DNA from 2 places in the Streptomyces sp. NPDC093510 genome. Region 2 is predicted to be linked to the other one. Evidence: riboswitches for the same ligand, from Rfam matches in the RefSeq annotation. Region 2 holds a riboswitch; the other holds the start of a gene.

Region 1 (7,263 bases), on a different contig from region 2:
ATAGGCGGGGATGCGGTACTGCTCCGTGGCTGCGGGCGGCTCCTCCGGGGTGTCCGGCGGGGCCCCTTCCGCGGGCGGCCTGCTGGTCGGCGGGGCGGGGGCGTCGGGGCGGGTGCTGGCAGCGGCGGCCAGTGCCTCGGCGAGCCCGCCGAGCTCCACGTGCACGACGGCCACGGGCTTCGCCGGGCACCCCGCGGCGGCGGCTCGCAGCTCCGTGGCCAGTGTCTCGGGGTCCGTCGTGGCCCCGTCCTCCCCCACCCAGGGGATCGCGTTGACGATCACCGCGTCGCAGCCGTCGTACGACAGCGCCTCGGCGAGCGCGGTGCGGAAGTCGGCCGGGGTCGCCGCTGTCGTGAGGTCGCGCGGCGACAGCGGCCGCAGTCCGTCGGCGACGCACGCGTCGTACGTGAGGAGGCCGAGGGACTCGGAGTTCCCGAGGATGCCGACCCGGGGCCCGGACGGCAGCGGCTGTCCGGCGAGCAGCAGCCCCGCGTCGACCATCTCCGTGACGGTGTCGACGCGGATGACGCCCGCCTGGCGCAGCAGCGCCGAGACCGTGGCGTGGGGCAGGCGGGTGGCCTGCACGGCGTGGCCGGTCGGTGTGATGCCACTGTGCCGGGCGCCCTGGACGACGACGAGGGGCTTGGTGACCGCCGAACGCCGCGCGAGACGGGTGAACTTGCGCGGGTTGCCGATGGTCTCCAAGTACATCAGCGTGACGTCGGTGTCCGGGTCCTCGAACCAGTACTGGAGAAGGTCGTTCCCGGACACGTCCGCGCGGTTGCCGGACCCGACGAACGTGGAAAGGCCCGCGCCCCGCCGGTGCAGGCCGGACAGCAGGGCGATGCCGATCGCGCCGGACTGGGTGAACAGGCCGATGCGCCCGCGCGCGGGGGACTGCGGGGCGAGCGAGGCGTTGAGCCGTGTCTCCGGAGAGGTGTTGATGACCCCGAAGGCGTTCGGGCCGATGATGCGCATGCCGTACGACCGGGCCTGGCGCACCAGTTCGCGCTGCCGCCCGCGGCCGAGTTCGCCGCTCTCTCCGTAGCCCGCGGAGAGCACTACGAGGCCGCGCACCCCGTGCTCGCCGCATTCGGCGACAGCCTGCGGGACGCGCTCGGCGGGCACGGCGACCACGGCGAGGTCCACGGGCTCCTCGACGGCCGCCACGGAGCGGTGCGCGGGCACCCCGTCGATGTGAGCGCCCTCGGCCTCCTCTTCGAAGGCACTGTTCACCGCGTACAGGCGGCCGGTGAAGCCGGACTCCCGGAGGTTGCTCAGCACGCTGCGGCCCACGCCGCCGGGGGCCCGGCCCGCGCCGATGACGGCGACCGATCCCGGGGTGAGGAGGCGCTGCACGGACCGTCCCTCTGCGCGCTGTTCGCGGGCGCGCTGCACGGCGAGCGAGCGGTCGGTCGGCTCCAGGTCGAACTCCAGGCGGACGACGCCGTCCTCGAAGCTGCGCTTCTGCTGATAGCCCGCGTCCGTGAAGACCTTGATCATCTTGGTGTTGGCGGGCAGCACCTCGGCGGCGAAGCGCCGGATGCCGCGCTCCCTGGCGACGGCCGCGATATGTTCCAGGAGTGTGGAGGCGACGCCCCTGCCCTGGTGGGCGTCCTGCACGAGGAAGGCGACCTCGGCCTCGTCCGCGGGCGCGCTGGCGGCCATGCCGCGTTCGTCGATGCGGTCGTAGCGCACGGTGGCGATGAACTCGCCGCCCACCGTGGCCGCGAGGCCCACCCGGTCCACCTGGTCGTGGTGGGTGAAGCGGTGCACGTCCTTGGCGGACAGCCGCGGGTAGGGCGCGAAGAAGCGGTAGTACTTCGACTCGTCCGAGACCTGTTCGTAGAAGCTGACCAGGCGGTCCGCGTCCTCGGCCGTGATGGGCCTGATCCGGGCGGTGCCTCCGTCGCGCAGCACCACATCGGCTTCCCAGTGGGAGGGGTAGTCGTGCCGATCCTGCTGATCCGACGGGGTCTGCATGGGCCCAGGGTACGGGTCGCGCGCCCGCCGGGGCCGGGGCAAGCTGGGACGGGTCGCAGGCGTCGGGGGCCGGGACGCGCGTCCGGCAGAGCACCCGTGACGGCATGAGACACTGGTCTAGACAAGTGTGAGACACCTGGAAGGGCAGCAACACATGGCTGAGCGCCGCGTCAACGTCGGCTGGGCCGAGGGCCTTCACGCCCGACCCGCCTCCATCTTCGTCCGTGCGGCCACGGCCGCCGGCGTCCCCGTGACGATCGCCAAGGCCGGCGGCAACCCGGTCAACGCCGGCTCGATGCTCGCGGTGCTCGGCCTGGGCGCCCAGGGCGGCGAGGAGATCGTGCTCGCCTCCGACGCCGAGGGTGCCGACGCCGCCCTCGACCGTCTGGCGAAGCTGGTCTCGGAGGGTCTCGAGGAGCTTCCGGAGACGGTCTAGGACACGCTCCTTGCATTACGTAAATGGGGTCATCCGGAATTCCGGGTGACCCCATCGACGTATGCAATAGAGTCTTTTGTCGCTGCTCTTTGCTCTTGTCTTTGTATACGGCGTCTCCGTTAATTCCGGAGGCTCACCGTGTTTACGGCATGTTGCGAACTCCTCACACGGCCGCCCCGACGCGCATGGCGCAATCGGTGGGCGGCCGTCGCGCGTTCCGCGTGCTCGGAGGTGAGCGCCCTGGCGCGCTCGGGGTCCCTGCGGGCGACCGCGTCGAGGATCGCGGCGTGCTCGGCCCAGGACTCGACCGGCGCCGCCGGGGGCTCGACGACGTACATCCAGGCGATCTTGTGCCGGAGCTGGGTGAGCAGCGCGCTGAGCCCGGGGCTTCCGGAGGCCTGGGCGAGCGTCTCGTGGAACCACCCGCCCAGCGAGCGCAGATCCTCCCCGAGGCCGTTCCTGGCGCGCTCCTGGCCCAGCCTGACGAGTCCGCGCAGGACCTTCAGGTGCGCGTCCGTGCGGCGCTGCGCGGCACGCGCCGCGGCGAGCGGTTCGAGCAGCGTCCGCACCTCCAGGAGGTCGGCGGCCTCCTGCTCGGTGGGCTCGGCGACGCACGCGCCCGCGTGCCTGCGGGTGACGACGAAGCCCTCGGCCTCCAGGGTGCGCAGGGCCTCGCGCACGGGCACGCGGGAGACGCCGTAGCGACGCGCGAGGAGTTCCTCGGTGAGCCGGCCACCCCTTTCGTACACACCGGCGACAATGTCGTCCCGAATGGCCGTGCATACCGATTGCGCGGCAACGCGCATGACCGGACCTCCGCCTTAATCCCCGCTGAACGCGGTCGACCGACGCTCGTTCATCGACTCTATTGCAGAGCTCCGCAATTTCCGACGGCGGGCCGGAATCCATGGATATCTTTTGGCCAAGGGCGGCGGAACAACGGCAACGCGAAAGCCCCGGCTCTGGGCGAGCCGGGGCTTTCGGAGCTGTGCGGGGTCCGTCGTCCGTCAGACGCTGACGCCGTGCGAGCGGAGGTACGCGACGGGGTCGATGTCCGAGCCGTACTCCGCGCCGGTGCGGGCCTCGAAGTGGAGGTGCGGGCCGCTGGAGTTGCCGGTGGAGCCGGAGAGGCCTATCTGCTGGCCCGGGGTGACCGCCTGGCCCACGGTGACGCCCAGGGACGACATGTGGCCGTACTGGGTGTACGTGCCGTCGTTCATCTTGATGACCACGTTGTTGCCGTAGGCACCGCCCCAGCCGGCCTCGACGACGGTGCCGGAGCCGACCGCGTGGACGCTGGTGCCGGACGCCGCGTGGAAGTCGACACCGGTGTGGCTGCCGGAGGACCACATGGCGCCGCCGGTCTGGTAGCCCGTGGAGACGTACGAGCCGCTGATCGGGGAGACGTAGGTGTTCAGGCGCTTGCGCTCGGCCTCGCGGGCGGCGCGCTCCTTGGCCTCGCGCTCCTTCTTGGCCTTCGCCTTGGCCTCGGCCTCCGCCTTGCGCTTCTCCTCCGCGGCCTCCTTCTTGGCGGCCTCTTCGGCCTTCTTCGCGGCGGCGGCGTCGTCGGCGGCCTGCTGCTGCGCCGCGGCCTGCGCGTCGATGCTCGCGGCGAGCGAGTCGCCCACGGATATCGCCTGGGTGAGGCCGGTGTGCTCCATGGCCGCTTCGTCGGGGGCGGCGAGCGCCGGGGCCGCGAGGCCGCCGATGACACCGGTGGTGGTGAGCGCCGCGACACCGGCGACGTTCGCGGTGGTACGCGTGAGGCGGCTCGGACGACGGTGCTTCCCGGTGGCACGGGTGAACGCCATGTGGCGGGTGATCCTTTCCTTCCTTCTCGCCTACCGGGTTAGCTGACGGGTTCGGAGCAGGAAGGTCTCCTACGGACCCCTCACCTCGCGGCAAGGTGCCCGATTCACCCCAGGGGACATGTGGGTCCCCGGCTCCCCTGGCTCGCGCCGTACGGGGACTCGGCGATGACTGTCCGGTGCCGCGGATGCGGCGTACTGCGCGACGAACAGCCGGCTCGACGCTAAACGGGCCGACTGCAATCGACAAACAGAAGTCGTTTTTTGTAGCGCACGCCACACGGCAGACAGGCAACCACCATAGTAATTCGGACATATGGGGACCCCGATGCCTGAAGCGGTCATCGGGGTCCCGATATGTCCTGGCCGGCGAACAGCCTGACGGTCACTCAGCCGGTGACAACACTCACTTCGCCGATGCCGAGCGCCCTGACGGGCTCCTCGATCTGCGCGGCGTCCCCGACCAGGACCGTCACCAGACGGTCCGCCGGGAAGGCGTTCACGACGGCGGCAGTGGCCTCCACGGTGCCGGTGGCGGCCAGCTGTCGGTACAGCTGCGCCTGGAAGTCGTCCGGCAGGTTCTGCTCGACCTGGTCGGCGAGGGTGGCCGCCACGGAGGCCGCCATCTCGTACTTGAGCGGGGCGACGCCCACGAGGTTCTGCACGGCCACATCGCGCTCGGCGTCCGTGAGTCCCTCGGCGGCGAGGACGCGCAGGACCTTCCACAGGTCCTCCAGTGCCGGCCCCGTGTTCGGGGTGTCCACGGAGCCGCTGATGGCGAGCATGGCGGCACCCGAGCCGTCCGGCGCGGAACGCAGGACCTGACCGAACGCCCTTACACCGTAGGTGTATCCCTTCTCCTCACGAAGGACACGGTCCAGACGCGAGGTGAGGGTGCCGCCCAGGCAGTACGTGCCGAGGACCTGGGCCGGCCAGACCCGGTCGTGCCGGTCGGCCCCCACACGGCCGATCAGCAGCTGCGTCTGGACCGCTCCGGGGCGGTCCACGATGACGACGCGGCCACGGTCGTCGGCGGTCACCGGCGGCACCGGGCGCGGCTCGCCCGCGGAGCCGGTCCAGGCGCCGACGGTGTCCGCGAGGACGGCGTCCAGGTCGGTACCCGTGAGGTCACCGACCACGACGAGGGTGGCCGTGGCGGGGCGGACGTACTTCTCGTAGAAGGCACGCACCGCCGCCGAGTCGATGGCCGCGACCGTCTCCTCGGTGCCCTGGCGCGGACGCGACATGCGCGAGGTCGGCGGGAAGAGCTGCCTGGAGAGCTCCTTGGCGGCGCGGCGCGCCGGGTTGGCGGCCTCGTGCGGGATCTCGTCCAGGCGGTTGCGCACGAGCCGCTCGATCTCGCTGTCCGCGAAGGCCGGGGCCCGCAGGGCGTCGGCGAGCAGCCCGAGCGCCTTCGGGAGCCGGGAGACCGGCACCTCGAGGGAGACCCGCACGCCCGGGTGGTCGGCGTGCGCGTCGAGCGTCGCGCCGCAGCGGTCGAGCTCGGCGGCGAACTCCTCGGCGGAGTGCTTGTCGGTGCCTTCGTTGAAGGCTCTCGCCATGATCGTGGCGACGCCGTCGAGGCCCTCGGGCTCGGCGTCCAGGGGCGCGTCGAGGTTGATCTCGACGGCGACGACCTGCTGGCCGGGGCGGTGGCAGCGGAGCACGGTCAGGCCGTTGGGCAGGGTGCCGCGCTCGGGCGCCGGGAAGGCCCAGGGCTTGGCCGTGCCTGCCTGGGGCTGGGGGTGGAACTGCATCGTCGCGGCCTCGGTCACTTCGCCGCCTCCTCTTCCTCGGTGTCCTCGGCGCCGTCTTCGCCCTCGCCGGCGGCCGTCACGGGTTCGTACACGAGCACCGCGCGGTTGTCCGGGCGCAGGCGGGCCTTGGCGACCTCCTGGACCTCTTCCGCCGTGATGTCGAGCACGCGCTGGACGGCGGACAGGGCGAGCTGCGGGTCGCCGAACAGGACGGCGTACCGGCACAGTTCGTCGGCGCGGCCCGCGACCGTGCCGAGCCGGTCGAGCCACTCGCGCTCCAGCTGCGCCTGGGCGCGCTCCATCTCCTCCGGAGTGGGGCCCTCCGCGGCGAAGCGGGCCAGCTCCTCGTCCACGGCTGCCTCGATGACGGGAACCTCTACGTCACCGGAGGTCTTCACGTCCAGCCAGCCGAGCGAGGGCGCCCCGGCCAGGCGCAGCAGGCCGAAGCCCGCGGCGACAGCGGTGCGGTCCCGGCGCACGAGGCGGTTGTAGAGCCGGGAGGACTCGCCGCTGCCGAGGACGGTGAGGGCGAGGTCGGCCGCGTCGCACGCGCGCGTGCCGTCCTCCGGGAGGCGGTAGGCGGCCATCAGGGCGCGCGCCGGGACGTCCTCCTCGACGACCTCACGCAGCTCCTTGCCGATGCGCTCGGGCAGGGAGCCGTCGCGCGGCGGCTGCTTGCCGTCGTGCCCGGGGATCGACCCGAAGTACTTCTCGACCCAGGCGAGCGTCTCCTCGGGGTCGATGTCGCCGACGACCGAGAGGACGGCGTTGTTGGGCGCGTAGTACGTGCGGAAGAACGCGCGCGCGTCCTCCAGGGTGGCCGCGTCCAGGTCGGCCATGGAGCCGATCGGCGTGTGGTGGTACGGGTGGCCCTCCGGGTACGAGAGGGCGGTCAGCTTCTCGAAGGCCGTGCCGTACGGGACGTTGTCGTAGCGCTGGCGGCGCTCGTTCTTGACGACGTCGCGCTGGTTCTCCATGGACTCCTCGTCGAGCGCGGAGAGCAGTGAGCCCATCCGGTCGGCCTCGAGCCAGAGGGCGAGCTCCAACTGGTGGGCGGGCATCGTCTCGAAGTAGTTGGTGCGCTCGAAGCTCGTCGTGCCGTTGAGCGAGCCGCCGGCGCCCTGGACCAGCTCGAAGTGGCCGTTGCCGTGCACCTGCTTCGAGCCCTGGAACATGAGGTGCTCGAAGAGGTGCGCGAGGCCGGTTCGCCCCTTGACCTCGTGGCGCGAGCCGACGTCGTACCAGAGGCAGACCGCGGCGACGGGGGTCAGGTGGTCCT
Region 2 (7,263 bases):
GGCGGCATCGTCCGCGGCAAGGTCCTCGTGAACTGCGCGGGGCTGCACTGCGACGAGATCGCGCGGCTGGCCGGCGACGACCCGGGCATGCGGATCGTGCCGTTCCGCGGTGAGTACTTCGAGCTGGCCAGGCCCGAGCTGGTGCGCGGCCTCGTCTATCCCGTGCCCGACCCGGCCTTCCCCTTCCTCGGCGTCCACCTCACCCGGGGCATCGACGGCGGCGTCCACGTGGGCCCCAACGCGGTCCCCGCGCTGGCCCGCGAGGGGTACGACTGGACGGTCGTCCGCCCCCGCGAGCTCGCCGGGACCCTCGGCTGGCCCGGCTCCTGGCGCATAGCGCGCCGCCACTGGCGGTACGGGGCGGGTGAGCTGCGCCGCTCCGCCTCCAAGTCCGCCTTCACCGACGCGGTGCGCAGACTGCTGCCCGCGGTCCGCCCCGCCGACCTGGTCCCGGCCCCCGCGGGCGTCCGCGCCCAGGCGGTCCTGCGGGACGGCACGCTGGTCGACGACTTCCTGATCAGGGAGGGCGCGCGCACGGTCCACGTACTGAACGCGCCGTCTCCCGCCGCCACGGCGTCCCTCCCCATCGGCAGGGAGATCGCCCGGCGTGCGCTCGGCTCGTTGCGGGACGGCGCGGACGGATGAGGGCTCACGGGGCTCACAGGGCTACTCACGGGGCTCACGGGGCTCACAGGGTTCACAGGGTTCACCGGTGAGCGTTCCCTCGGCGGCCCCGTAAAATTGCCGCACTGTGTCTGACTCACCCCATACCCCTGGCACCCCCGACGCCCCCGGCGCTCCTGACGCCCCTGACGTCCCCGGCGCCGCCCGGCCGGGCGGCCGGGCGCAGGCCGCGCCGCGGTTCCCCGGAGGGCCCTCGCCGGACCCCGCGGGCTCGCACCACGAGCGGCGCATCCGCAGCTTCCAGCCCCGCCGCAGCCGCGTCACCACCAGCCAGGGCGACGCCCTGCGCCGGCTCTGGCCCAAGTGGGGACTCGACATCGACGGCCTGCGCACCCTCGACCTCGCCGAGCTCTTCGGCGACGGCGAGAAGCCGTCCGACCTGCCCGTCGTCCTGGAGATCGGCTTCGGCATGGGCGAGGCCACCGCCCAGATGGCCGCCGCCGACCCGGACACCGGCATCCTCGCCGTCGACGTGCACACCCCCGGCCAGGGCAACCTCCTCGGCCTCGCCGAGCGGGGCGGCCTGACCAACGTCCGCGTGGCGAACGGCGACGCGATCATCCTGCTCCGCGAGATGCTCCCGCCCGCCTCCCTCGACGGTCTGCGCGTCTACTTCCCCGACCCCTGGCCCAAGGCCCGCCACCACAAGCGGCGCCTGATCCAGCCGGAGTTCCTGACGCTGGCCGCGCCCTCCCTCAAGCCCGGCGCGGTGCTGCACTGCGCCACCGACTGGGAGCCGTACGCCGAGCAGATGCTGGAAGTGCTCACCGCGCACCCCGACTTCGAGAACACCCGACCCGACGGCGGATACGCGCCGCGCCCCGACTTCCGCCCCCGCACCCGCTTCGAGGGCCAGGGCCTGGACAAGGGCCACGTCGTCCACGACCTGCTGTTCCGCCGGGTCGCCCCGCCGCAGGACTGAGGCACCGTCGCGGCCGCTCCCCACCCTCGTTAGGGTCGACGACGTGGCCACGAGTCCTGCGTATCCGATACCCCCCGAGGCGCCCGCCCCGGGGGAGCTGCGGCGTGTCCGCTGGTGGCAGCGGCGCGCGATACGCGTGGCCGCCCTGGTCACCCTGCTCGCCCTCTCCGGCCTGGTGATCCTGGCCCTGGTCAGGGAGCAGACGGGCACCGAGGGCTTCCTGGTCGGGCTCGGCCTCGCGACCGTGCCGGTGCCGCTGCTCGTCGCCGCGTTCCGCTGGCTGGACCGGGTGGCGCCCGGCCCCTGGCGGAACCTCCTCTTCTCCTTCTCCTGGGGCGCCTGCGCGGCCGCCCTCATAGCGATCGTCGCGAACAGCTTCGCGATCCGCTGGATAGCCACCGCCACCGCCGACCCCACCAGCGCAGACACCCTGGGCGCGACCGTCATCGCCCCGATCGTCGAGGAGAGCGCGAAGGCGGCGGCCGTGCTCCTCGTCTTCCTCTTCCGCAGACGCGACTTCACGGGCATCGTCGACGGCGTCGTCATAGCCGGGGTGACCGCGACGGGGTTCGCGTTCACCGAGAACATCCTCTATCTGGGCAACGCCTTCGTCACCGACCAGCTCAGCCGCGAGAGCGGCCTCGCCTCCGTGACGGCCGCGACCTTCTTCGTGCGCGTCGTCATGTCGCCGTTCGCACACCCGCTGTTCACGGTCCTCACCGGCATCGGCTTCGGCATCGCCGCGCTGTCGGCGGAAGGCCGGCACGTGCGCCGCGTGCTGCTCCCGCTCTGCGGCCTGCTGCTCGCGATGGGCATGCACGCGCTGTGGAACGGCTCCGCGGTCTTCGGGCAGTACGGCTTCTTCACCGTCTACGCCCTCTTCATGCTCCCGTCGTTCGGCCTGCTGACCTGGCTGGCGATCTGGACCCGGCAGCGCGAACTGCGCATGATCCGCGCCGAGCTGCCCGTGTACGCGGCGGCGGGCTGGCTCACCCCGCCCGAGCCGTACGCGCTCGGCTCGATGCGCGCCCGCTCGCTGGCCCGCGACTACGCCTCGTACACCTGGGGCAAGGCCGCGGCCCGCACGGTCGCGGAGTACCAGATGTACGCGACGTCGCTCGCGTTCCTGCGCCACCGGGGCCGTCGCGGCCGGGCCGGACCCGACTTCGTCGTACGCGAGCGGGAGCTCCTCGAAAAGCTCTGGGAGCGCCGTGCGCCGGCCCGCCCCGCCCTGGCGTACGCGGCGGGGGCGACGGCACCGGTCATGCCCCCGATGCCGTACGCGCCGTACGGCCCTCCCCCGTACGGGCAGCCGCAGCCCCACCCGGCGTACGGCTACCCGGCGTACAACCCCTACCGCGACGGCTGAGCGCCGGGCGTCAGGCGGGCATGGCGGTCAGGCGGACGTGGCGGTCAGGCGGACGCGGTGGTCAGCGCCGCGATCTCCGGCTCCGTCAGCTCCAGGTCTCCGACCGCGAGCAGGGCGGGCAGCTGCTCCACCGTGCGCGCGGAGGCGATCGGCGCCGCCACGGTGGGCTGTGCCGTCAGCCAGGCGAGCGCCACGGTCGCGACCTGGGCGCCCCGCGCCGCGGCGATCTCGTCGAGCGCGGCGAGGACACGGTCGCCCCGCTCGCTCCCCACGTACTCCTCGACCCGGCCGCTCCGCGCGCTCTCCACCTGCGCACCCGGGCGGTACTTGCCGGTGAGGAAGCCGGACGCGAGCGCGTAATAGGGGACGGCCGCGAGTCCGGAGCGGGAGGCGACCTCCTGGAGCGGGCCCTCGTAGGTGTCGCGGGAGACGAGGTTGTAGTGCGGCTGCAGCGCGACGTACCGCGCGAGGCCCTCGCGGTCGGAGAAGTCGAGGGACTCCTGGAGCCGCTCGGGGCTGATGTTGGAGGCCGCGATCGCCCGCACCTTGCCGGCCGTGACCAGTTCGTCGAGCGTGCCGATGATCTCCTCGACGGGGACCGACGGATCGTCGTAGTGGGTGTAGTAGAGGTCGATGTAGTCGGTGCCGAGGCGGCGCAGCGAAGCGTCGACCGCGCCCTTGACGGTGGTGGCGGAGAGGCCCTTGTACTCGGGGTGCGCGCCGGCCTTCGTGGCGATGACGACGTCGGAGCGGTTGCCGCGCTCGGCCAGCCACTCGCCGATGAGCGTCTCGGACTCGCCGCCCCGGTTGCCCTCCACCCAGGCCGAATAGACGTCGGCGGTGTCGATGAAGTTGCCGCCGGCCGCGGTGTAGGCGTCGAGGACGTCGAAGGACGCCGTACGGTCCGCGGTCCAGCCGAAGACGTTGCCGCCGAGGGAGAGGGGGAAGACCTCGAGGTCGGAAGAGCCGAGCTGGCGAAGAGAAGTCATACGTCGCTCAACGCGCCGACCGGAGACCTAATTCCGTTCCGTGTATGGCTCACGAAACCGGCGGGGTCATGTCAGGGGTTCAGGCCCTTGCTCTGCAGCCAGCCGAGGGGGTCGATCCCGGCGCCGCCGGGCGTGTGGACCTCCAGGTGGAGGTGCGGGCCCGTGACGTTGCCTGTCGCGCCGACGCGGCCGATCACATCGCCCGTGCTGACCTTCTGGCCCGCGCTGACGTTGAGCGAGGACTGGTGGCAGTACCAGACCTCCGTGCCGTCCTCGAGTTCGAGCACGGTGCGGTAGCCGTAGGCCCCCGCCCAGCCGGCCTCCTTGACGGTGCCGGTGTGCACCGCCTTGAGGGGGGTACCCGTGGGAGCGGCGAAGTCCAGACCCGTGTGGTGCCCGGAGGACCACATGGAACCGGCGTCACCGAAGTGCGACGTGAGGGTGTACGAGGAGGTGGGGATGGCGTAGCTCTTGGCGAGCTTGGCCAGGCGCTCGGCCTCGGCCTTCGCCTTCCGGGCCTCCTCCTCCTTCTTCTTCTTGGCGGCGGCCTTGGCGTCCGCGGCCTTCTCGGCCGCCTTCTGCTGGTCGGCGGCTTCCTCGGCGGCCTGCTCGGCGGCGGCCTGCTCGGCCGCGGTCCGCACGGCGGTGTCCGCCTGGTTCTGCTGGTTCTCGGCCTGCTGCATGATGCGGGCGCGCAGCGCCTCGCCCGCGTCGGTGGTGCCCTGCTCGGCGTCGGTGGTGCTGACACCCGCGGCGGTGAGGGGGGCCGCGACGGCGGACGCGTTCGTGTCCGCCGAGTCGTCGGACATCAACGACCCGACGCCGGGAAGGGACTTGGCCTCCGGCAGCGAGTCCGCGACGGCGCCCACGCCCGGCAGGTCGGGCATCGATATGGAGACCGGCGGCTTGCCGTCCTGCGCGGTGGCGATGCCGCCCGCGCCGACGGCGGCGATGACGCCCACGCCGAGCACGGTGGAGCTGCGCGCGAGCCCGCCGCCGCTCTTCTTGTGCACGCGGTGCCTGCCGCGGACGGGACGGATGGACTCCTCGGTGGGGTTCCACTCCTCGAAGGCGTCGAGGGAGTCCTCGTCGTACGAACCGAAGTCGTCGTCATTCGGTATGTACACGGCTCGGGGGGCAGGCCGGTTGGACGCCACTGGGGCGCGCTCCTTTCCTTCCTTCTCGCCTACCGGGTTAGCTGACGGGTTCGGAGCAGGAAGGTCTCCTACGAACACCTGGCACGGATGCACAGATGCCCGATTCACCCCAAGTTGGTGGTTCCCCGGCTCCCTTGCGGGATTAGGCGCGTGCGCGCGGAGCCGCCTCTAGTGACGGCTGGGACGACCGCGCTGCGTTATCGAACGTTAATAGACAGCGGGTCCGTATTCCAAGCTGTTCCAGCTGATCGTTAACGCTCACCGGCTGTACGTACCGGGACACGAGGGGGCGGAACGGGGCGAGTTGACCCGGGGTCACCAAACACCGGAGCTTCACATTTTCTTGACAGTGTGTCAGTTGTTATGCGGAGGGGTGCCCTTCAGTCACCGGTGGTGACCTCCGGATCGCCGGCGACGGGACGCCGCACCGCGAGCAGCGCCATGTCGTCCGTCATGGCGCCCCCGGTGTGCCGCCGCACCTCCCCCGCGAGGGCGGCGAGCAGCGCGTGCGGCCCGCCGCGGCCGGGAAAGATCCGCCCGCCGAGCCGCGCCGCGGGATCGTAGAACTCCCCCTCCGCGTCGCGCGCCTCCGACAGGCCGTCCGTGTAGAGGAGCAGCGTCGCGCCGGGCGGGAACTCCGACTCGTCCGCCCGGTCCGGCCAGAACCCCAGATCACCCATGCCGAGCGGCAGCGCGGGCTCGCTCGCCGACATGACGCACAGCCGCCCGTCACCGCGCAGCAGCAGCGGCGGCGGGTGCCCGCGGTTGATCAGGCGTACGGAACCCTCCCCGTGCCGGATCTCGGCGAGCACGGCGGTCGTGAACCCCTCGAACGCGTCGAGCCCGTCGCGCCGGGTGCCCTCACGTGCGAGCGCCCGCTCCAGGCGCTGCGCCACCGCCTCCAGGCTCGCCTCCTGCTCGGCGGCCTCCCGGAAGGCACCGATGACGACGGCGACCGCCGCGACCGCGCCCATGCCCTTGCCCCGTACGTCCCCGACGATGAGCCGCACGCCGTGCGGGGTGTCCTGCACCGCGTACAGATCGCCCCCGATGAACGCGTCGGCCTGCGCGGCCTCGTACCGCGCCGCGATGTCGAGCCCGCCGATGCGCGGGTCGGGCGCGGGCAGCACGGCGCGCTGGGTGGCCTCGGAGATGGAGCGGGCGATGGCGAGCCGGTCGTTGCCGCGCCGGACGACACGGTTGATGACGATCGCCAGGGCGGCGACGGTCGCCACGGTGAGCACCTCGGTGACGGCCTCCACGTGGGCGCCGACGCTGTTGCCGTAGTGCAGGACGAGGACGGCGCACGTGGCCGCCGCGCCGGTCAGGACGGTGTTGAGCAGCGAGTAGAAGGGAGCGGCGATCAGGGGGGCCGCCGTGAAGAGCGGGGCGGCGGTGAACTCCGGCGGGGTCGCGGCGTCGTACAGGACACCGACGACGAGGAGCAGGAGGGGCAGCACACGGACGAAGGTCCGCTCGGGCCCGGTGGCCCCCCTGGCCCCCCTGTTGTCGGGTCCTCCTCGCTGCCCCACCGCTTGTCTCCCGCCGCCTCCGCGCCCATCACCGCGCTCCACTCAGGGTTCCCGCAGCGGGGGAAGGGTGCGAGCTGATGCGGGCCGACCGGGTTACGGGGCCGGGAAACACCTGAGGCCGGGAAGCTGATGCTTCCCGGCCTCAGGCCTTCAGTAGCGGGGACAGGATTTGAACCTGCGACCTCTGGGTTATGAGCCCAGCGAGCTACCGAGCTGCTCCACCCCGCGTCGGTAAACACAACTCTACGTCATCCGAAGGGGTGCGTCGAACCACTTCGGCCCCAGGCGCGTGAACCCCTACGCGCTGTCGGCGTGCGTGAGCGTCTCCCAGGCCACGAAGAGGCCGTCCGTCCCCTCCGGCCGCCGCTGCTCCGTGTACCTCTGGGTCTGCGGCATCTCCAGGTGCAGCCGCCCCCGCAGGTGGTTCAGGCCGACCTCCGTGTCGGGCCCCAGGTCGCGCCGCACCTTGCCGCCGCACAGCCAGGGCGGCACGCGCGCGCCCAGCTGGTACTTGGCGTGGAACTCGAAGGCGGCCCGCAGCCGGTCCCTGACCTCCCCGTACAGGTCGACGCCCTGGTGGCGGGCCGTCTCCGCCAGGTGCGAGGCGGCC

What was found. A riboswitch is a leader RNA that binds a small molecule or an ion and turns the genes downstream of it on or off. The one in region 2 is predicted to bind cyclic di-AMP.
Positions count from the first base shown of each region.
Region 1: another riboswitch for cyclic di-AMP. It lies ahead of AB0N81_RS27530 (M23 family metallopeptidase); the one in region 2 lies ahead of AB0N81_RS37885 (M23 family metallopeptidase).

Region 1 is NZ_JBFBEE010000018.1:39,694-46,956, forward strand. Features, by position in the region: gene AB0N81_RS27515 (GNAT family N-acetyltransferase) at 1-1,983, opposite strand, end outside; gene AB0N81_RS27520 (HPr family phosphocarrier protein) at 2,138-2,419, shown strand; gene AB0N81_RS27525 (GntR family transcriptional regulator) at 2,539-3,225, opposite strand; gene AB0N81_RS27530 (M23 family metallopeptidase) at 3,427-4,230, opposite strand; cyclic di-AMP (ydaO/yuaA leader) riboswitch at 4,243-4,405, opposite strand; gene AB0N81_RS27535 (pitrilysin family protein) at 4,617-6,002, opposite strand; gene AB0N81_RS27540 (pitrilysin family protein) at 5,999-7,263, opposite strand, start outside.
Region 2 is NZ_JBFBEE010000036.1:53,435-60,697, reverse strand. Features, by position in the region: gene lhgO (L-2-hydroxyglutarate oxidase) at 1-645, shown strand, start outside; gene trmB (tRNA (guanosine(46)-N7)-methyltransferase TrmB) at 752-1,606, shown strand; gene AB0N81_RS37895 (PrsW family intramembrane metalloprotease) at 1,650-2,975, shown strand; gene AB0N81_RS37890 (aldo/keto reductase) at 3,020-3,964, opposite strand; gene AB0N81_RS37885 (M23 family metallopeptidase) at 4,036-5,091, opposite strand; cyclic di-AMP (ydaO/yuaA leader) riboswitch at 5,133-5,280, opposite strand; gene AB0N81_RS37880 (PP2C family protein-serine/threonine phosphatase) at 5,502-6,653, opposite strand; tRNA gene AB0N81_RS37875 (tRNA-Met) at 6,808-6,881, opposite strand; gene AB0N81_RS37870 (alginate lyase family protein) at 6,951-7,263, opposite strand, start outside.